Regions from separate parts of the Mycobacterium sp. E802 genome, predicted to be linked through region 2. Evidence: riboswitches for the same ligand, from Rfam matches in the RefSeq annotation. Region 2 holds a riboswitch; the other holds the start of a gene.

Region 1 (8,261 bases), on a different contig from region 2:
CCATGAGTGCGGCCACTTGGGATTATCCGTGTGCGCGACAGCGCCGTCGCCATACTTCCATCGACAAGCAGCGTTAACGTCGACATCGTCGGTGGGGATTCCCGGTGGGATGGTGCACTTCCACGAGTCCGCGTCGGTCAGACTCGCAGGTCCGGCCGCGTAGATCAGATTCGTATGGTGCTTGTAATTGCAATAACCGTTGAAATCCGGCGGCCCAAAGCTGTCGGCCGCTGCTGGCGGTGCCGCCGCAAAGCCGAATGTCACCCCGGTCAACACCGATAACGCCAAACGAGAAACAACCACTTCTACCCCCCGGAGTCGAAGCTCGCCTCCACCTGGGCAAACAGTAACCGCGCAACGCAGTCTAGACAAGCATCGGCAAACCGGACTCGACCGACCGGCAGAAAAGTCCTACCTGCGAGCCCTAGAAGTCCCAGTCCTCGTCTTCGGTGACGACGGCCTTGCCGATCACGTACGACGAACCCGAGCCCGAGAAGAAGTCGTGGTTCTGCGCAGCCACCTGGTCAGAGGGTTGAATGTAGCCACTACCTGCATAAACTCGCATCTGCTGATACCTCCAGATACCTGTAACCGGCAGCAGATTGTGGGCAAAATGTGGGCACGGCCCGCCGATTAACCCATGAGTCGCCCCGACACAGTGCCAACCCTCCGGCTGAATAGGCGACGACTGCGAGCCCGTCTTCGTCCGGTGCTCATGGCATCGTCACCCCAGTGCTGTCCAGCCACACGCGCTGTCATGCGAACGGCTTAGGCGTCATCCGTGGCAACAACACTGACCGCCTCTGGGCGGTTAGTTGGCAGTATGCTCATCGATAGATGAATTGATGCGCTGATCAACCTCGCGCCAGCGGTAGTACTCGCGGGTGGGGCCGATAGCGAAAGCCTGGCGAGTGATGCGGCAGTCACGCACAGAGTCGGGCTTCAAACTGAAGTCGTCGGTAGGCATTCGGCAGTCACGAAGTCAACCACGATCGAGCGAACGGTGCCGCGCGGCGCGCACGCGGCACCGTAACTTGTTGCGGCACAGGATACGAGTCGCTCGGCCTACAGAAGTAATGAAACCGTTGAGCACCCGGAAGGCCTCAATCCCGTGTCGTATCGGCACTTCTGGCGAGACCCTTGTCCCTGACCAGGCATTATTCGGAACTTTCCGCCGCAACTGAGTACTGGGTGAATCGTCACTACCAACTTTGATGCGCCACACAGTCGCTGTACTGCCGGCACGAGACGCCGGAATGTAGACAGCCCGAATGTCGTTGATCTCCATCAGCTTCAGGAGGTGCCGCACCAAGCTCCGGCTAGCGGTACGCCAACCCCAGGTTCATGGGTGGCCCGGATGACGAAGCGCCGTACACCAACCGGTGTAAGGAAGAGCGCCTCCTCGGAGGCCCAGGTTGAGGAGCCTGCCTGTGCTGTACCGCGATACCACCACCGACATCATCTGGATCGAGTACGAGCTTGTCGAAGAGCTTCGCGAACAGATTGTGGAGCTGGACGACGAGCAGCTCTTAAGGCGTGAATTCGACATGCATGGTGATGCCGCGATCCGCGAGTACATCATCGAGGCGTCTCTTGTCGGCATCTACAGCAGCCTCGGCTCCGAGATCGCATTCCGGCGCATCAGCGACGGCGAGGTGTTCACCCCCGATGAGATCGAGGCAGAGTTCGAGCAGGACGTGTGCGACCTGGAACCCGCTCATCGCGCCGAGATCACCTTGTCAGACTGGCTAAGCGAGGTCGGTTTCGCAGAGGACGAGGACCAGGATGTCAACTAGCCAATCGACACTCTGGCGCTGCGGCGAGTTCAGTTCCCGATGACTGCCTATCGGAGTCCCATTCGCCGGCACCATCGAGCAAGTCCAGGAAGAGTGAGCCAATATGCCGTTCAGTGAGGACGAACGCAGATTACGCGCTGAGTTAGCAGCCGAATTGGGCTTCTACCCGGCGACTCTCGACCCTGCCGACATCGACCGTCATCGCCGATTGAATGCCGCACTCGATGCTGCACCGACGATCGAGCGGATCGCGCGGAAGTATGCACATCTGCGTGAGGAGCGTAGGCGGGCCGAGATCGAGCAGCGTGGACGGCGGCAGATTGCCGACTTGTACGAGGACGGTCTACCGCGCGGATAACATCCAGCTGCTTGCCCGTTTCGCGCTCGCGACCTCGTATACCTGACTGGATAAGGAGCTGCGTCGAATCGAGCTGAGGTTTGACACCTGGGTCGGGCCACGGAGCGGCGAGACCGGCCACGTTAGGTCAATCCTCCGACAGTCTTCTGGTCAAGCATCGACCAGCAGACCACTCAGGACGCACTGCGCGGCAAGAAGCGCCTGCGCCGAACATCGTGGCAAGCTCGATGAATGGCGAGCTTCCCGAACGACACCGCTGAGAACGTCCGCACCGTCACGAACGTCATGGCCTCCTTCGTCGTCGGTGACGACGACAAGAGGTCATGGGCCTCGGTCGAACGCGTCATGGCCGAGCCACACGGCGTATACCGCTTACTGCAAGGCTTTATCGCCCTCACCGGCCTGCTCCTCCAGGAGATGGAATTCAGGGTGGACCCGCCGGTAAGCCCCGAAGCGATGCTTCAGAAGATCGTTGACGAGACCTACCAGTATCCAGACGAGGGCTGAAGTTTCGCGTGAGATCGCTCGTCTCACCGACTAGGCGGGATCTGGTTCGATAGTGATCTCTTCTGCGCTGAGGATCACTGCGGCAGCCTCTTGCACCCGCTGCCGGATCGACTTGTCCAGTGCTCGTTTCTCGACCTCATTGAGCGTCTGGCGGTCCAAGTTGCTGCCCGGCGTTGCCGACTCCAGCTTTGCCAGCAAGTTGTTGTTGATCGCCATCAGCACCGCGACATCTGACTCCATTAAGCTCGCCTCGGCGTGCTTCTTCCGGGCCTCGCAGAACTTCGTCCAGAGTGACAGCACCGTTCGGACAGTGCCGTACATCGTCGGCACACTTCCCGTGATCCCCGCGCCCCAGATCAGGATGTCGATGGGCGAACCGAAGCTGACGCGGCCAACCCGGAGCGACTCGACGAGGTACTGGCACGAGACCAGCACGTTCGGCGATACCAGGCTTCCCCGCGAGAACTGGCCCTTACCTTTGGGATCAACCTCGCTCACGAGAGCACCGACGAACATCAAGCTCTCGATCATCGGGAACAGATAGCCGAAGTCATTCAACCCCGGCGACTGCTCCGGCGATCTCAGCCTGATTCGGACGCTGACGACATCGGTCCCGACGGACGTGTTAGTCATGGCTGCTTGAGCCTCTGGCCGATGATCCTGAGTTGCTCATCGACAGTGCCCATCGCGTCGATCAATTCCAGGTGAGAAGCCAGCATTTGCGCGACCAGTTCGTGCAGCCGCTGCAGCCCCTCTTCTGGCGTCGAAGACTTCGTCTCAGCCTCGACATGCCGCTTGAGGTAGTCCACGAACGTCACGCAGTTGGTCAGCGCCTCGGGAACTTTGACGGTGCGTAGCACCTCAGCTAGGTGTTGGTCGACGGCCATCGCGCTTCTCCTTCTGTTGGGTGGACACACCGAAGGTAGGAGATGGACGGCGTCGATCCTGGGATATTCGCCGTTACTCGCCGTCGCAGTCTCGGAGAACGAGTAGCGTCCCGGCTAAGTTAGCCGAGTGAATCTCGTGCAGTGGCTCCCGCTCGTCGGCGGTCTCGGAATCGGGTCTGTGATCGGCAACTACATCGGTGGAGGCCGGGCACGCCGTGAAGTACGCGGTGCAGTGCTCAAGGCCATTGAGGCGACCGAGTTGACCAGATGGGCACCGACCATCTACCGAGAGTTCCGCACCGCATACCGCGAGGTGGAGACCACCGCACTCATCGCTCGTATCCCCAGAGCAGCCGTCCGTCATTACCTGGTCCTCGCCGAAGCAGGACGACAACTCAGCGACGAGTCCTGGGAGGAGCGCGGCGGTGACGAGGACTTCGGCGCTGGTGGTATCGATGGGTACTTTGCCGACGTCATTCAAGAGGCAGCCGAGATGATCACTCGGCTCGCTTGGCGTCCGTGGTTGACCAGACTGACGCTGGCCAAGGACTTGAAGAGCTTGCGAGACCAGGCCCAGAGGTTCGCAGCCGAAGAGCGCGTCATCAAGTCGGCACTCGCGAAAGGTCAACGCACCCATGGCCTACTGCCGGGTCCGCTGGGCGAGATCCCAGGGATCAAGCTGGAACCACCGCAGTTCCCTGAGGCGCACCTCAACGAACTGCCCGACGCAACCTGACCAGGCCCCACGGACGATGACCCGTTCACGGTGAATCCTCGCCGTGGTGTCAGCGCTTTCGGTTTGGCGGCAAATACCGGCTGTGCTACCTCGGGAAAACTGGTGTCGACAGCTACCTTTACGTCGTGGACGGCACCAACCTCCCCATCGACCCACGCGGAGTCTTACTGATCTCCCCAGACTCAGCGAGTCTGAACAGCTTGAAAATGACCCCCGTGGCCGTCTTGTCGGTCGACGATCATGTGCGGTACCGGGAGGCGTACCGCCGCGTCTTCAACATCATTCTCGGCGGAATACTCGCCTACTTCGAAGTATCCGCTGAGGCATTGCACGCCAAGGTGGCAGAAGCAAACCAAGCCTTCGCCGAACGCCGGTTTCAGCCGCAGACACACCCCGAGGAAGCTGTGCGCCTAGTCTCTGAAATCCGCGCCGCCGTCCTGTCTCTGGCGTCCGCTGTCTATTTCCACCAGGAGCAGACGTACCAACTCGCGAGCGATCTTCATGCCAACGACGAGACCGTTCTCGCCTCGATCAAGAAGGTGTTCAAGGACGTTTTCGACACTAACCGGAGCTACCGCCTTCTCTATAGCCTTCGGAACGTGATGACTCACTACACGATGGAGGCCGTGACGGTGTCTGGGCGCGCACTTCAGGTCGCTGACGACCGCATAGAGGCGCGCTTCAACTTGAGAATTGATCGTGGAGTGGCCGCTCGGTCGAAGAAGATCAACAAGGTCGTGAAGGCTGAGCTCGAGCAGATGCAGGACGATCCCGACGTCCTTGAGTTGCTCGACGAGCTTCACTCGCCGCTGTATCGCGCGGATCAGCGCGCAGCCGCACTCCTCTACCCGGATATGCGTCAAACCTGCGAGACCATCGTGGAGTTCGATAATTTCTTCAAGGGTGCGCCGGGGATTCGGGCGCTGGTAAGTGACTGGAATCCCGGCGTGCGAGGGCAACGAGCGTCGTGGACCGCGTGGGCACCGCAAGTGTTCGCGTTCGCTTACCGCCAGTTGACTCCGTAGCGGTCGGAAGCATCTGGGCACGCCAGTCTCGGTAATCCTTGGGACCAGTGCAGCTGTCTCGAAAACGACGAGTTCCGAGCGTCTCGAAAGACTTTCGCACAACTTGGTGGGTATCACGCGAAAGTACACACCACACCCCCATATGCGCCTCCCTAACTGCGGACGGCGCGGGCCGGCCCTGCAGGCGAACAGGCACGGTTACGGGAAGTCGTCGAGCACGACGATAGCTGCGGCTACCATTCGCTAATGCCGTCGCGGATGGGTCCGAACGCAACTAATCCGATCGACTGGTCAGCACCGGTGCGGACAGTCCAGATCGTGTCTCTGGCTTCCCCACCGCAAGCCCGCTCGGTCGCCCCAGCATCGTTCGCGGGAACATAACGTGACCGATGTGTGCCTAGCGACAGAAGGAATCTCAGGATGAGAGCAAGCCAGTCAGGCTTGACGGGCGCGGAAGGGCAAGCTGCCGTCGAGCAGCAGTTCACACGAATCCGCTGGGGTGTCGCCCGTAATCCGATGGAGCATGACCTCGGAACCGATCTGTGGTTGCAGTCACGCGATCCGCGTCGATTCGACATGGGTGCGCTAGTTGGCGCACAAGTGAAGTCCGGTGACTCCTGGTTTAGATCTCCAGAACGTGATGACGCGGGGAAGGTGATCGGGTGGTGGTTTGCCGACAGCGATGGCGCTCACCTCAAGCACTGGAAGGACCACAACGTGCCACACATTCTTGTGTTGCACGATCTCAAGACCAGCACGTCGTACTGGGTGCCCATCACGTCCGACCGCATCGTATCGACTGGTAAGGGATCAAAGATCCTCGTTCCCGCCTCCAATACGATTGATGAAGACCACCTCAATGACTTGCTGGAGGTGGCCACTGGGCATCGCAAACCGGCACAGTGGGAAGGAAGCGCCTTTGAGGGCGGAGAGCCAATCCTGCGACCCGATCGTCTCCGGCATGCCCTGCTTACCCCACGCTTGATTGCACCGCACCCAAATCTAGCCGTCGACAGCTACCAGCCAGATGAGGCAATCGCGCTCCTGGTCAAAATGCGCCTTCGCGAACTTCGACCATCGAAGTCGCCCTACTGGGAAACGAAAGCCCCTGATCTAGAGGGATGCCGAGCCTCAAAGGATTGGGAATGGAGGTTCTACGCTGCTCTGTACAGCTTCCTCGTCGAGGGGGGCGACCTCGGAGCTATCCGTGAGTTGATCGATGCAGACGACGCACTCCCACACCAGCAAGCCGCCGCCGCCGCCGTCGTCGCGGCGCTCCTGGTCGAAATGAACCGACCCAGTGATGCTTTGGAGGTCCTTGATCGACTCATTGAGGCCGACGTGTGCGAACCAACAGATCACGCGTGGCTGATGCTCCATCGTGCGCGATGCAGGGCCGAATTGGGTGATCTAGAGCAGGCCCTGGAATCGGCTGTAGAGGTCCAGTCTCTGCGCACCATCGCTCCCCATGACCCAACCGCGATGGCAATAGTCGGAGCCGCCGCTGATTTGATCTTCGGCATCAGTTCCCAGGCGTCGCGCAACGTTGCAGACGCAGTCACAGGGCGCGACACCTTGGCAGCTTGGTGGCGCACCCAAGAGGTTGCTTGGGCGCTGCAGGAGAAGGCACGTGAGGATTTCAAGAACTGGGCAGAAGACAAGACCATCAGATGGGGGAAATCTGACCAGACGTGGCTCCATCTTCGAGCGGCGACGTTGATCTCTGGCTTTACCGCCGACCACACCGCGTGGAGGGCCGCGACTTCGATGCTCGCTCAGCGGGTCATCACCACGGCCACCGAAAACACCGACGCAGTGGTGTCGGCGCTGACGCAGATGCTCCATTGCGGTGACAACGAAGCCATCAAGTTGTCACTCGGCCGCCTCCTTCGAGCCGGACCAGTACAGGCGGTCCAACAAGCGGCTAGCGCAATCATCCTCGATGACGCGACGCGGACGTCGCTGCTTGCCGGCATCACGGCGATCACCAAGGCAGCTGACGTTCTCTTACCCGAACATGCAGTACGCCACGCACAATGGGCCATCGAGGTGCTTAATGACCCCGCAGTCCTAGCAGACCGCCTTGCGCCAACTTTCTCGATACCCGACATCGTGCTCGACATGCTCGCAGCCTTGGTTCCAGTCATATCGACCAGCGACCTCCGAGTCGTCGTTGATCACCTGGTTACCTTGCCCGCCCAAGAAGACCAGGCCATAGCCCACGGCTATGCCAAGGTAGTCAGAGCGGTACCGGTTGCCGAATGGTCGGATGCCGACAAGGAGCGGTTGGCACAACGCACATCCGACAACTTCGAACTAAGCGAACAAATAGAAGTGGTTCTCGCTGCGTCCGACGAAACGCGCAGAAGAGGTCTGGAAGAGCAGATCGCACAGGGAGACTTGGCGGCACTACAAGCCTTCGGAGATGTTTGCGACCTTAACGCCGATACTGTCACCGCTCTCGTCGAGAGCCTGAACCAGAGCATCGAGACCGAGGTCGCTGAACTGCAACAGGGGCAAGGTGCTGTAAGACGGACCAGTTTCGGTGGAACGCTCATCGTCGTCAACTGCTGGCACCCCGAACAAGCGAGTTGGGACCAGATAGTCAATTTGCTTAGCCAATCGGCTACCTACACTCGGCATCTGGTTAGGCCACTAGAGAATCTCCGTCGACTGGGCGACGCAGTGCCAAGCGATGTTTCAGATCGGCTCGCACCAATCCTCCGGCAGATTATGGCCAGGACGACACAACCAGCGGATGCGTTCTTTGGAAGTCCTGATGTACGCGGTGACGCGGCTGCCGCGTTGGAAGCGATGCAACCCTCGTCAATAACTGAGACCGAGTTGTGGAATCTGATGAACGGGACCACGAACCAGCGCGTTGGAGCGGCGTTAATCGTGGCAAGCAGAAGACGACCAGAGAATCTGAATGTTCTTGCCGCGATTGCTCGC
Region 2 (13,720 bases):
GCGATGTGCGCGCACAGATCGTAGAGTTGTGCACCGGCAGCCCTTCGGTAGCCGAGATCTCCGCACACCTGTCTCTCCCGCTCGGCGTGGCGCGCGTGCTGATCGGGGACTTGGTGACGCAGGGTTATCTACGGGTGGAAGCCACCCTCGACGACTCGGCTAGCTTTGACGAACGCCGCGAACTGATTGGAAGGACCCTGCGTGGCCTACGAGCACTCTGAACCCCGCTCGGCCTCCGGCGACGGCGCACCCCGGCGTGGGGCCGCCGCATCCACAGGGTCTTCGCGCAAGCGCTCATCCTCGACGAAGATCGTCATCTCTGGAGGGTTCGGCGCAGGCAAGACCACATTCGTGGGCGCGGTCTCCGAGATCATGCCGCTGCGTACCGAAGCGTTGGTCACCAACGTGTCCGAAGGCGTCGACGCCCTCGACGGCACCCCCGACAAGCGCACCACCACGGTCGCGATGGACTTCGGTCGCATCACCCTGGCCGAGGATCTGGTGCTGTACCTGTTCGGCACGCCCGGGCAGCGCCGGTTCTGGTTCATGTGGGACGACCTGGTGCGCGGCGCGATCGGTGCGATCATCCTGGTCGACGTGCGACGCCTGCAGGACAGCTTCGCCGCGGTCGATTTCTTCGAGGCCCGCAAACTGCCGTTCATCGTCGCGGTCAACGAATTCGACGAGGCGCCAAAGCATCCCACCCAGGCGGTGCGCAAGGCACTGGCCCTGCCCGACCACATCCCGGTGGTGGCCGTCGACGCCCGCGATCGCAACTCGGCCAAGGCCGCGCTCATCGCGGTCACCGAGTATTCGTTGAGCACGCTGTCGGCGCTGCCCGGCTGACACGTGGTGGCCGACGAAACCGTCTGGGCGGACCGAGAATTCACCGGTGTCGACTTCCGTGCCGGGGAATATGACGGAGACCTGAGCCGGTTGCGCACCGAGCGGGTGGTGTTCACCGAATGCGATTTCAGCGGCGTGGACATGTCCGAGTCGCAGCATTCCGGCTCGGCGTTCCGCAACTGCACGTTCCGCCGGGCCAGGCTCTGGCACAGCACATTCACCAATTGCAGCCTGCTCGGTTCGGTGTTCACCGAGTGCACGCTGCGCCCGATCACGTTGGTGGAGTCCGATCTGAGCCTGGCCGTACTGGGCGGCTGCGATCTGCGCAGCGTCGACTTGTCGGACTGCCGGTTACGGGAGACCAGCCTGGTCGGTGTGGATCTGCGCAAGGCCGTGCTGCGCCAGGCCGACCTGACCGGCGCCCGGGTGCAGGACGCCAAGTTCGACGAGGCCGATCTACGGGGCGCCCGCGTCGACGCCACGTTCTGGACCACGGCCAAGCTGCGCGGCGCCAAGATCGACATCACCCAGGCGTTGGCCTATTCCGCCGCCCACGGCCTCGACGTCCACGGCGCTTAGTTCTCAGCCGGCCTTGAGGCGGATCTTCCAGCGCACGAAGCCGACGTAGAACACCGACAGTGCCACCAGCATGGCCATGTCGAACAGCCAGGTTCCCGAGGTGTGCTCCCAATGTGAGTCCTTGGGCGTCAGCGGCCCGGGCACCAGCCGGATCAGGTCGACCGTCGAGGCCGACGCGGCAAACCCCCAGCGCGCCGGGGTGATCCACGACAGCTGATCCAGCCCCACGCGGCCGGTCACCGGGATCATGCCGCCGGAGAACACCAGCTGGCTCATGATCGCGACCACCAGCAGCGGCATGATCTGCTCATTGGACTTCGCCAGCGCCGACAGGGCCAGGCCCACCATGGCCGCGGTGACGGTGGTGGCCGCCATGCTGACGAACAGCTCCAGGGACCGGTTCGGCAGGAACACACCCCGCTCCACCGCGCCTTCGCCCCAGCCCTTGCCGAGGATCGTGATGGTCGTGACGATTGCCGACTGCACGATGGCGAACACCGAGTACACGCACACCTTGGCCAGCAAATAGGCGGTCGTGGACAACCCGACGGCCTGCTCGCGGCGGAAGATCGCCCGCTCGCCGATCAGATCGCGGATGGTCAGCGCGGTGCCCATGAAGATCGCGCCGACGTTGAGCAGCACCAGGATCTGACCGGGCTCGTTGGGCGCGTCACCCATCGGGTTCGGCACGCCGAAGCCGACGGTGCCGGGCACCGACAGCGACAACGTGCCCATGATGAACGGCAACAGCGCCAGGAAGATGAAGTAGCCGCGGTCGGAGACGATGAGCCGGATCTGTCTTCGCGCGATGGTCGAGAACTGGCGTAGCAGGCTGGTCTTGGCCGGCTCGCCGAGGTCGCCGGGTTGCTCCGAGGATGCCGCCGCAGCCGGTGCCGGGCCGGTGCGGGCCAGATAACGCCGGTTGGCCTCGGCCGGATCGCTCGCGACGGTGCTGAAGATGTCGGCCCAGTTGGTGGTGCCGAGCTCCGGGCCGATCTGGTCGGGCGGGCCGCAGAACGCGGTCTTGCCGCCGGGGGCCAGCAGGAGCACCTGATCGCACACGTCGAGGTAGGTCAGCGAGTGCGTGACGACGAGCACGACGCGGCCGGCGTCGGCCAGCTGGCGCAGCATCGTCATCACCTGGCGGTCGAGCGCGGGGTCCAGACCCGAGGTGGGTTCGTCGAGGATCAGCAGCGACGGGCCGGTCAGCAGCTCGAGCGCGACCGAGGCGCGCTTGCGCTGCCCGCCGGACAGCTTGTCGACGCGGGTGTCGAGGTGCTTGGTCATCTCGAGTTCCTCGAGCACCTGCATGACGACCTGTTCGCGGTCTTCCTTGGTGGTGTCCGGGGGCAGCCGCAGCTCGGCGGCGTACATCAGGGCCTGACGGACGGTGAGCTGACCGTGCACCACGTCGTCTTGGGGGACCATGCCGATCCGGGACCGCAGCGAGGCGTACTCGGCGTGGACGTCGTGGCCCTCGAAGGTGATGGTGCCGCTGGTCGGATGGGTGTAGCCGGCGACCTGCTTGGCGAACGTCGACTTGCCCGCACCCGAGGGCCCGATCACCGCGGTCAGGGTGCCGGGCCGGGCGTCCAGGGAGATGTTGTCGAGCAGCGTCTTGTTGCCCTCGATGGTCCAGGTCAGACCACGAACTTCCAGACCGCCGGTGCGGGTGTCGGCCTCCGTCTCGCTGCGGCGCACCAAAGTGCCACCGGTGAACACCAGGTCGACGTTGCCGATCGTGACGACGTCGCCGTCGTGCAGGATCGCGCTGTCGACTCGCGCACCGTTGACGAAGGTGCCGTTGATGCTGCGCTCATCGCGGATCTCGGTGCCGCCGGGCAGCGGGATCAGGGTGGCGTGATGCCGTGAGGCCAGCACGTCGGGGATGACGATGTCGTTGTCGGTGGCGCGACCGATCTTCACCGCGTCTGCCGGCGCCGGGGTACTGCGCCCGGGCCGCAGGATCTTCATCATGCTGGTCGCGATGTTGTTGCCGCCGGCCTCGCTGCTGCCGCGGGCCGAGGCGGCCGGACCCATGGTGGTCGGTGCCTGCGCCGGATTCGCCGGGGGCGGGGTCGGAGCCGGGGTGCGAACCGGTTGCGACTGATACGCCTGGGGTCCACTGGGATATCCGGTTTGCGGTCCGCTGGGGTAGCCGCCCTGGGGACCGCTGGGATAACCGGTCGGCGCGGTCGGGTAGCGCGGCTGCGGGCCCGACGAATAGCCGGGTCGCGGCGGAGCGGGCGGCTGGCCGTAAGGCGATCGGGGAGCGGTGGGCGCCTGGGTGGGCCAACCGCCGCTCGGCCGACTCGCGATCGGCACCGCCGCGGTCGGGGTCCGGCCCACGGCGCCCTCGTGTCGGCCCACCTCGAAGGTCAGTTGCGGGCCGTCCGGGTTGCCGATGTTGACGATCTGGCCGTCGTGAAGGTCGACCGAGGGCACGCGCCGGCCGTTGACGTACATACCGTTGAGGCTGCCGTTGTCGATGGCGACCCATCGGCCTTGGTCGAAGCGCAGCACCAGGTGGGCACGCGAGATCAGCGGGTGGGCGATGCGGACGTCGGCGCGGAGATCTCGGCCGATGACGACATCGTTGCCCGGGGCGAAGGTACGGGTCGATCCGTCGTAACGAACGGTCAGCGCAGGGCTCATCGCGCTCAACTCTATCGGTAGTTGTCACCGGGGCTGGTCCGTTGTGGTGGTGTCGCGGCGTGTGACGATGGCCCGTATGGGTTCTGAAGGGGCGCAGAAGATGGCTGACCGGGCGCTTGGCGTGCTGCGTCCGTTGGGCACGGTGCTGGTCGGTGCGGCGGCGGTCTTGTTGGTGTGGGCCGCCGTGTTGGCGGCGTGGGCGCGACTGCTCGCGCCGCGCAGCGCCGGGGAGAGCGCCTGGTATGCCGTCAGCGTGCACCGCTGGGGTGAGGCGCTGCCGAACCGGATGGCGTTGGCGGTCGTGGTCATCGCGGTCGTGGTGATCGCGGCGATGGCCTACTGCGTCTGGCGCGGGCGCACCGGCCGTGACCTGCCTGCGACTGCGGCCGGCGCCGCGGCCGTGATGGCGCTGCTGTTCATCGCCTACGTCAGCCAAGGCATTCCGTCGTTCTACGGCAGGGTCATGGAGGGCGCGCCGGTCACCGCGGCACTGCCGGCGGTCATGGCCTCGTGGTGGTTGTGCCTGGCGGGTGCGGCGCTGACCCTGGTGGCCGTGCGCGCCGTTCCGCGGTTGGAGCGCAGCTCGGTGAAGTTGCTGGCGATCGGTGCAGTGATCGCCGTCGCGGTTGCCGCCGCGGTCACCGTGGGGGCGTTCCGGGCGGGCGACGACGGACGTTATCTCGACGCGACGACGGCGGCAGCTACCGACGTGCCTGCGGTCCCCACCACGCTGGGGAAGCACGCCTTCACGGTCTCGGTGCCCGATGCGTTCGCCGGAGACGAACACCAGCCCACACGTGAAATCGTGGCTGCGGGAGCGGGTTTCGTGGTGTATGGCGATCATCGCATCACGGCCTACGGAGCCGACGGACAGGAACGCTGGCATTTCGCGCGAACCGGGCCGGGCAGTGTCGTCGTCACCGGAATGCGGGTGTTCGACAACGGCGCCACCGTGGTGGCCTTCCTCGACAAGGGCCTGGTCGGCCTCGACGCCGTCACCGGAAAACAGCTGTGGCAGAACGCCGACGAACGGATGATGTACGCACTGTCAGAAGTGCCCGGCTACAACGTTGACGCGCCGTTCGTGGTGTACCGCGACGACCGCGTGTGGGTGCGCTTCGAGACTCGGACCGGCACCCCGATGTGGACGGTGCCTGCGCCCCACGGCGATTGCGTCTTCCCGCCCCGGACGGTGGACACCCGGTCGTGGTTGGTCGCGGTGGTGCAGTGCTCGTCCGAGCGAGGTAGTGGTATCCGGGTGGTCGCCGTCGACCCCGGCAGTGGTGAGACCGTATGGGACAACGAAGTGTTCACAGGCCAGGCCGACGCGGGCGCGATCGCCACACCGGCGAACTCGGTGGGCATCTTCATGCAGTTCGCTGGTGCCGGAGCGCCACCCGGGATCACGTACGTCAACGTGGCGGACAAGACCGTGACGCCGATCGTGGACCGCGGCACCGCCGAACCTTCCCCGGGGCCGGCCGACAACTTCTTGTTCTCCAGCCGCGACGGTGGCCGGCACCTCGTGTTGTTCGGGCCGGACGGCAAGCAGAGATGCGCCGGGGCCCAAGGGGTTCGCGGCACCAACACCCGCGCACTCGGCCAGGGCAGCGGCCTTGCCTACCTGTCCTTCGACGATCATTTCGTCATCGCCGACAACGGGGGCCCGGGCGTTCCCGGTTCGCTGCGCACGTTCGACGCCAGCACGTGCACGCAGACTGCAGCGGTGCCCGCCGGATCGGTCGAGGGTTTCGTGCCGGCACCGGGCGCGGTGCTGGTGTTACGGCGTGACGGCCAGACCTTGCAGATCGACGGCTACGCCAGTTAGCGCTCGGCGTTGGCCAGGGTGGGCACGGACTCTTCGGGGTAGCGATCCTCGGCGTCCCACACATCCCAGGTCTGCACCGCCCAGAACACCGCGAACAGCACGGTGAGAATGAGCTCGACGGTGATCACACCGAAGTGCCAGCCGGTGGTCAGCAGCACCAACGCGGCCACCACGGTCACGAGCATGAGCGCGGCGATCGTGGCGTAGAACCGGGCCAGGTGCCGGCGCACGGCCGCCCGCGCGTAGCACGCGTGGTACACCGCGACCAGCGTGATGGCCAGGAACATCGCCACGGCGGCGATCACGTGCGCATGCTCGGCGAACCAGTCCCACAACAGCAGCGGCGCCCCGGCGATCGCGATGGCCAATAGTGCTGCGGGCAGCCACTTCTCGACCCGCAGCAGCGCGGTCGCGATGGTCTTCCACAAGGTGGCGGCCTCGGCGCACGACGGCGCCGAGGCCACCGGTGGTTGTTGCGGGCGGCGCCACCGCTGCAGCGCCAGGTACATGCCGGTGCCCGCGGCGACGGCCACGAACAGCGACGCGATGTTGTTGCCGACGGCGCCGAACGGATCGGCCACGCTCGGCAACCAGGGCCGGCACAACTCGACCGGACCGGTGGGCACCAGGGCCACGATGAAGGCCATGAACCCGGCGAAGTTCAGCAGCGCGTCTTCGCCGACCCGGCTGCCCTTGTAGGCGATCAGGCAGATGCCGATCGCGCACAGCGCGGCCACGAACACGGCGTGGGTCCGCGTGTAGAAAAACGCGCTGATCGAGCCCTGCAGGCAACTGTGCGCCCAGGTCAACCCCAACGAGCACAGCAGGAACACCACCAGCGCCACCAAGCCCACCCGGACGTAGCGGTAGGTGACCATGGTGTCGCTGGGGTGGTTACCGCCCATGGAGCTATTAGCTCACGAGTGAATCCGGAGCTCCCGTCACCACGCAGTGGGTGTGGCTGTAAATCGTGGGCATACAGCTGTTGCAGTGCGTGCACAGCGATTTGACCGAACCCTTGACCGTCTCGGCTTTGATCCGGTTGAGCAGGTCCGGCTCGGCCAGCAGGGCCCGGCCCATCGCGACGAACTCGAAGCCCGCGGCCATCGCCCGGTCCATGGTCTCGCGGTTGGTGATACCGCCCAGCAGGATGATCGGCATCGTCAGCTCGGCGCGGAACTTCTCGGCGTCGCGCATCAGATAGGCCTCGTGGTAAGGGTATTCGCGGAAGAACTTGTTGCCGCTCATCCGGATGCCCCAGCTGATCGGGGGCTTGAAGTTCGCGGCGAACTCCTTGACCGGGGCGCCGCCGCGGAACAGGTACATGGGGTTCACCAGTGAGCTGCCCGCGGTGAGCTCGATGGCGTCCAGGCCACCGTCCTCCTCGAGCCACTTGGCGGTCTGCAGCGACTCGTCCATCGGGATACCGCCGCGGATGCCGTCACTCATGTTGAGTTTGGCGATCACGGCGATCTTCTTGCCGCCGTGTTTGTCGACGGCGTCGCGCACCGCGCGCACCACGCCGCGGGCCGCCTTCGCGCGGTTCTCCAACGATCCGCCGAACTCGTCGGTGCGCCGGTTGATCAGCGGGGAGAGGAACGAGCTGGCCAGATAGTTGTGACCGAGGTGAACCTCGACCGCGTCGAATCCGGAGTCGATGGCCAGCCGCGCGGCATTGGCGTGAGCTTCGGTGACGTCGCGGATGTCATCGATGGTGGCTTTCTTGGCGAACCGCATCGACAGCGGGTTGAAGAACCGCACCGGCGCGAGGGCCTGGGCCTTGTTGGTCCGCGAGTTGGCCACCGGCCCGGCGTGGCCGATCTGGGCGCTGATCGCCGCGCCCTCGGCGTGCACGGCCTCGGTGAGCTTGGTCAGGCCCGGCACGGCCTCGGGCCGCATCCAGATCTGCCAGCCGTCGGTGCGGCCGCCGGGGGCCACCGCGCAGTAGGCGACGGTGGTCATGCCGACGCCACCGGCGGCGGGCAACCGGTGGTAGTTGATCAAATCTTCGGTGACCAGCGCATCCGGTGTGGACGCTTCGAACGTGGCGGCCTTGATGATGCGGTTGCGAAGCGTCACCGGGCCGAGCTTGGCCTCACTGAAAACATCAGTGAACACATTGGGCTGAGTGTTCATAGATGGAGCTTGCCACGTCACCTGACACAATGGCACCCGTGGGTGCGATTGTTCTGGACGGTAAGGCCACGCGCGACGAGATCTTCGTCGACCTCAAGCAGCGCGTGGCGAAGTTGACCGAGGCGGGCCGGACGCCGGGGCTGGGGACCGTGTTGGTCGGGGAGGACCCGGGTTCGCAGGCCTATGTGCGGGGCAAGCACGCCGATTGCGCCAAGGTGGGGATCAACTCGATCCGCCGCGACCTGCCCGCCGACATCACGCAGGCCCAGCTCGACGAGACCATCGACGAGCTCAATGCCAATCCGGACTGCACGGGTTACATCGTGCAGCTGCCGCTGCCCAAGCATCTCGACGAGAACGCCGCGCTGGAGCGCATCGACCCGGCCAAGGACGCCGACGGTCTGCACCCGACCAACCTGGGCCGGCTGGTGCTCGGGAAGGACGCGCCGCTGCCCTGCACCCCGCGCGGCATCGTGCACCTGCTGCGTCGGTTCGACGTGCCGATCGCCGGGGCGCATGTCGTCGTGATCGGCCGTGGCGTCACCGTGGGCCGGCCGATGGGTCTGCTGCTGACCCGTCGCTCCGAGAACGCCACCGTCACCCTCTGCCACACCGGTACCCGCGATCTGCCCGCGCTCACCCGGCAGGCCGACATCATCATCGCTGCGGTCGGCGTTCCGCACATGGTGACCGCGGACATGGTCAAGCCCGGGGCGGCCGTCGTCGACGTCGGAGTCAGCCGCGTCGACGGCAAGCTCACCGGTGACGTCGCTCCGGACGTCTGGGACGTGGCCGGGCATGTGTCGCCCAACCCGGGCGGCGTCGGGCCGCTGACCCGGGCGTTCCTGCTGACCAACGTCGTCGAGCTCGAAGAGTCGAAACTGGCGTGACGGCAAAGGAGTTCGTCCGCAAGGTGATTGCCGGGCAATGGCCGATCCTGGTGGTCGGGCTGTTCTTCGTCGCGGCGTTCATCTTGGTGGTGGCGGGCTATTGGCGTCGTGGCGCCCTGGTCATCGGGATCGGGGTGGGCGCCGCCGCGGCATTGCGGCTGGCGCTGGCCGATGACCGCGCCGGTCTTCTCGTGGTGCGCTCGCGAACCATCGACTTCGCCACCACCGCCACGGTGAGTGCGGCGGTGCTCTACATCGCCTGGACGATCGATCCGTTGGGTACCAGCTGACCGAACCCCGGGCCTGGCCTGGGCGCTTCCCTGGCGCGCTGGTTCGGCACCTCGGCGGTCGAGGAGCTCAGCGCTTAACCGAACCTCCGCCGAAAGTGAACTCGTTGGCGAGATTTCGCCGACTTGTGGGCAACAAGTTCACATTCGGGACTCAGGCCAACGTGGCTCGGATGGACACCGTGACATACGGCAGCGCCAAGCCGGTGGAGTTGGCCAGCGCGGGATGGGTGGCCAGTAGTTCGCGTACCTGTCCCAGGGTCTTCTTGCGGACTTGCTCGGGCGAGGTGATGCAGTAACTGCGGGAGGCCACCAGGTCGATGAGTGCCTGGGGGGTCAGGTAACTCGTCCACTCGACCTGGTGGCGTTCGGTCTCGGAGAAGGGCTCGGGCAGGGTCACCTCGTTGGTGAACGGGTCGTGTTCCGGGCCGATGATCTGGCCGAGATCCTTGACCCAGCCCATCCGCTCGTCGCGGGTGTTCCACACCAGTCCCAGGCGACCGCCCGGGCGCAGCACCCGGCTGATCTCCTTGGCTGCGCGTACCGGGTCGAACCAGTGCCATGCCTGGGCCACCAGCACCGCGTCGACGCTGTCGTCGGCCAGAGGGATCTCCTCGGCGGTACCCAGCAGCGCCGGGGTGTCGGGCAGTGAGTTCGACAGCAGCTCAAGCATTTCCGGGATCGGGTCGACGGCGATCACGTCCAGCCCGCGTTCCACCAGCCGGGTGGTCAACTTTCCCGTGCCCGCGCCGAGGTCGAGCACGTCGTGGGCGCCGTCGGGAAGCAGCCAGTCGATCGCCTCCGGCGGATACGACGGCCGGCCGCGTTCATATGCCGCGGCTTCCGAGCCGAAGGACAGGGAGCGCTGCTTGGGCGAATTCACCGTTGTGCCAGCTCCAGTGTTCTGCGGATCAACTTGCCCACCACTTCGGTCTCCACCAGGAAGCCGTCGTGCCCGTAGGCCGAGTCGACGACGTCGAGACCGCCACATCCGGGCAACAGCTCGGCCAGTTCCTGTTGTAACCGGATCGGGTAGAGCCGATCGGAGGTGATCCCGCCGACGATGACGGGCACCGGGCAGCTGCGCAGCGCCGCGTCGACGCCGCCACGTCCGCGGCCCACGTCGTGCGTGGACAGTGCGTCGGACAGGGCCACGTAGGTGCCCGGATCGAACCGGCGGGCGAGCTTGCCGCCCTGGTATTCGAGATAGCTCTGCACCCCGTAGCGTCCGCCGGTGGTCGGGTCCTCGTCGCCCTGGGCATCGTTGGCGAACCGCTCGTCGAGTTCCTCTTCGCCGCGGTAGGTCAGGTGTGCGAAGCGCCGGGCGATTTCCATGCCGGCCATCGGGGCGCGGTCGGTGCCGTGGTAATCCCCGCCCTGCCAGTCCGGGTCGGCTTTGATCGCGGCCACCTGGGTGCTCTGGGTGCCGATCTGGTCGGCGGTGGCGCGAGCACCGACGGCCAGCACCAACCCGGCCCGCACCTCGTCGGGGTGGCCGATCATCCACTCCAGGGCACGGGCCCCGCCCATCGACCCGCCGACGACGGCGGCCACCTCGGTGATGCCGAAGGCCGCCAGTGCGGCTCGGTCGGCCTCGACCTGGTCGCGGATGGTGATCTGGGGAAACCTTGAGCCCCAAGGCTTTCCGTCGGGCGCCGGTGATCCGGGGCCGGTGGAGCCCTGGCAGCCGCCCAGCACGTTGGTCGAGATCGCGCACCACCGGTCGGTGTCGATCGGGGCGCCGGGACCGGCCACCCCGTCCCACCAGCCCGCGGTCGGGTGGCCGTCGCCGGCCGGGCCCGTGACGTGGGAGTCGCCGGTCAGCGCATGCAGCACCATCACCACGTTGTCGCGCTCGGGGGAGAGTTCGCCCCACCGCTGCACGGCGATGTGGACGTCAGGAAGGACGGTGCCGTTCTCCAGCGTCAGCGAACCGATGTTGACCACGCTGATCTCGCCCTCGGCAGGCAACGCCACGGTGGACACGGCTGGTTCTTCGGTGATCGTCATGCCGGTGTTCTCTCGCCGCCTACACCGTCGCCGCAGTCTGCGGCACCCCGCTGAACGGACGAGCCGCGGCGAATCCCTGTTCCAGGTCCGCCAGGATGTCGTCGATTCCCTCGATGCCGACCGCCAGCCGTACAAGGCCGGGGGTGACACCGCTGGCGAGTTGCTCTTCGGCGCTGAGCTGTTGATGCGTCGTGGATGCGGGATGGATGACCAGCGAACGCACGTCGCCGATGTTGGCGACGTGACTGTGCAGGGTCAGCGCGTCGACGAACGCCTTGCCGGCCTCCACTCCGCCGGCCAGTTCGAACGACAGCACCGCGCCGGTGCCCTTGGGGGCGAGCTTGCGGCCCAGCTCGTACCACGGCGAGGTGGGAAGCCCGGCGTAGTTCACCGAGGTCACGCCGTCATGGCCGGCCAGGTGTTCGGCGACCTTCTGTGCATTGGCCACGTGCCGTTCAACACGCAGCGACAGCGTCTCTAATCCCTGCGCGATGAGGAAGGCGTTGAACGGTGCCAGGGCGCTCCCCAAGTCGCGCAGCAACTGCACCCGGGCCTTGAGTGCGTAGGCCGGTGCGCCGAGCTCGGCGAAGACCACGCCGTGGTAGCTGGGGTCGGGGGTGGTGAACCCGGGGAACCGTCCGCTGGCCGCCCAGTCGAAGGTGCCGCCGTCGACGATGACGCCCGCGATGGCTGACCCATGCCCGCCGAGGTACTTGGTCGCCGAGTGCACGACGATGTCGGCCCCGTGGGTGATCGGCTGGATCAGGTACGGGGTGGCGATCGTGTTGTCGACGATCAGCGGGACGCCGGTGTCGTGGGCGACGGCGGCGACACCGGGGATGTCGAGGATGTCGATCTGCGGATTGGAGATGGTCTCGCCGAAGAACGCCTTGGTGTTCGGTCGGGCCGCGGCGCGCCAGGAATCGAGGTCGTCGGGGTTGTCCACGAAGCTCACCTCGATGCCGAGCTTGGCAAGGGTGTAGTGGAACAGGTTGTAGGTGCCGCCGTAGAGCCGCGGGGAGGACACGATGTGATCGCCGGCCCCGGCGATGTTGAGCAGGGCGAACGTCGACGCGGCCTGGCCCGAGGACAAGAACAGGGCCGCCACGCCGCCTTCGAGCGCGGCGATGCGCTGTTCGACGACATCGGTGGTCGGGTTCATGATCCGGGTGTAGATGTTGCCCGGTTGCTCTAGGCCGAACAGCGCGGCTGCGTGCGCGGTGTCGTTGAACGTGTAGGACGTGGTCTGGTAGATCGGCAGGGCCCGAGCATTCGTGGCGCTGTCGGGGGTCTGACCGGCGTGGATCTGCTTGGTCTCGAAGGACCAGTTCTCGGCGTTGGCCATGGTGGGTTGTCTCCTCCGCGGAAGGGGATGAGGAAGGAAAGTGGGTCGTCTACCGGGCGTCGAGGCCGCCGTCACAGACGGCGCGCGGACGGCAACAGGTCAAGGACAACAACACATGGGTGGCCTCCATCAGGTTTCCCTGTCTCTCTGGGGGCCCGATCCGACGGACCCGCGCTTGCCTTACAGCCGCATACAGCTGCTCAACCTGGTCATCACCCGGGGCACCCCACCGCGGTTGGAGGGTTGCCGGCCAGCAAGCCGGGGCTTGTCGCTGGCGCTCATGACCGGCTTGCAGCTTATCGCAATGCGTTGAGGCGGTGCCAGTCGGTTCTCCGGTGCGTTTGCCAACACTGCGTAGGCCGGACTGGAACACGTTCACTTCGGCGGGTGCGCCGACGTTTCCGGCGGCCTTGACGTAACCCAAAGTTACTGGTCGGTAATAAAAGCTGCTCCTTCGCGGCCGTTCGCGCCCTTGTAGTCTGGCCCGCGATACGACAGCAGCGAAAAGCCACGGGTGAAACGAGTGATCCTCGTCGAACCGAACTGACGCCGGGAGACCAACCATGACTGCCCAGCAGCCGACCATCATCTACACGCTGACCGACGAGGCGCCGCTGCTTGCGACGTACTCCTTCCTGCCGATCATCCGCGCCTTCGCGGAACCGGCCGGCATCGACATCCAGACCAGTGACATCTCGGTCGCGGCCCGCATCCTGGCCGAGTTCGGCGACTACCTGACCGAAGAACAGCGTGTCCCGGACAATCTCGGCGAACTGGGCCGTCTCACCCAGCTGCCCGAAACCAACATCATCAAGCTGCCCAACATCAGTGCCTCGGTCCCGCAGCTCACCGCCGCGATCAAGGAACTGCAGGAGAAGGGTTACGCGATCCCGGACTACCCGGGTGAGGCCAAGACCGACGAAGAGAAGGCTCTCAAGGAGCGCTACGCCAAGATCCTCGGCAGCGCGGTGAACCCGGTTCTGCGCGAAGGTAACTCGGATCGTCGTGCCCCCAAGGCGGTCAAGGAGTACGCGCGCAAGCACCCGCACAGCATGGGGGAGTGGTCGCAGGCTTCGCGCACCCACGTGGCCACCATGAAGACCGGCGACTTCTACCACGGCGAGAAGTCGATGACGTTGGACAA

Evidence for each region. Region 2 has a riboswitch for S-adenosylmethionine ahead of A5699_RS07445 (bifunctional o-acetylhomoserine/o-acetylserine sulfhydrylase). Riboswitches for the same ligand answer to the same signal wherever they lie in the genome.
Region 1: it holds a riboswitch for S-adenosylmethionine, as region 2 does, so the genes downstream of both, A5699_RS05985 (hypothetical protein) here and A5699_RS07445 (bifunctional o-acetylhomoserine/o-acetylserine sulfhydrylase) in region 2, are expected to answer to the same signal.

What each region holds. Positions count from the first base shown of each region.
Region 1 covers NZ_LZJD01000041.1:12,745-21,005, forward strand. Annotated here, with positions in the region: gene A5699_RS28970 (hypothetical protein) at 1-303, opposite strand, end outside; partial or broken gene A5699_RS29820 (hypothetical protein) at 425-517, opposite strand; SAM riboswitch class IV at 1,292-1,401, shown strand; gene A5699_RS05985 (hypothetical protein) at 1,431-1,796, shown strand; gene A5699_RS05995 (hypothetical protein) at 2,386-2,661, shown strand; gene A5699_RS06000 (hypothetical protein) at 2,692-3,294, opposite strand; gene A5699_RS06005 (hypothetical protein) at 3,291-3,548, opposite strand; gene A5699_RS06010 (hypothetical protein) at 3,676-4,284, shown strand; gene A5699_RS06015 (hypothetical protein) at 4,410-5,309, shown strand; gene A5699_RS06020 (DUF4365 domain-containing protein) at 5,730-8,261, shown strand, end outside.
Region 2 covers NZ_LZJD01000048.1:819-14,538, forward strand. Annotated here, with positions in the region: gene A5699_RS07390 (DUF742 domain-containing protein) at 1-221, shown strand, start outside; gene A5699_RS07395 (ATP/GTP-binding protein) at 310-846, shown strand; gene A5699_RS07400 (pentapeptide repeat-containing protein) at 850-1,425, shown strand; gene A5699_RS07405 (FHA domain-containing protein) at 1,429-4,080, opposite strand; gene A5699_RS07410 (PQQ-binding-like beta-propeller repeat protein) at 4,157-5,908, shown strand; gene A5699_RS07415 (diphosphate--fructose-6-phosphate 1-phosphotransferase) at 5,905-6,813, opposite strand; gene A5699_RS07420 (NADH:flavin oxidoreductase) at 6,821-8,044, opposite strand; gene A5699_RS07425 (bifunctional methylenetetrahydrofolate dehydrogenase/methenyltetrahydrofolate cyclohydrolase) at 8,083-8,934, shown strand; gene A5699_RS07430 (DUF3017 domain-containing protein) at 8,931-9,224, shown strand; gene A5699_RS07435 (class I SAM-dependent methyltransferase) at 9,376-10,104, opposite strand; gene A5699_RS07440 (homoserine O-acetyltransferase) at 10,101-11,231, opposite strand; gene A5699_RS07445 (bifunctional o-acetylhomoserine/o-acetylserine sulfhydrylase) at 11,251-12,576, opposite strand; SAM riboswitch class IV at 12,743-12,862, opposite strand; partial or broken gene A5699_RS07450 (NADP-dependent isocitrate dehydrogenase) at 13,140-13,720, shown strand, end outside.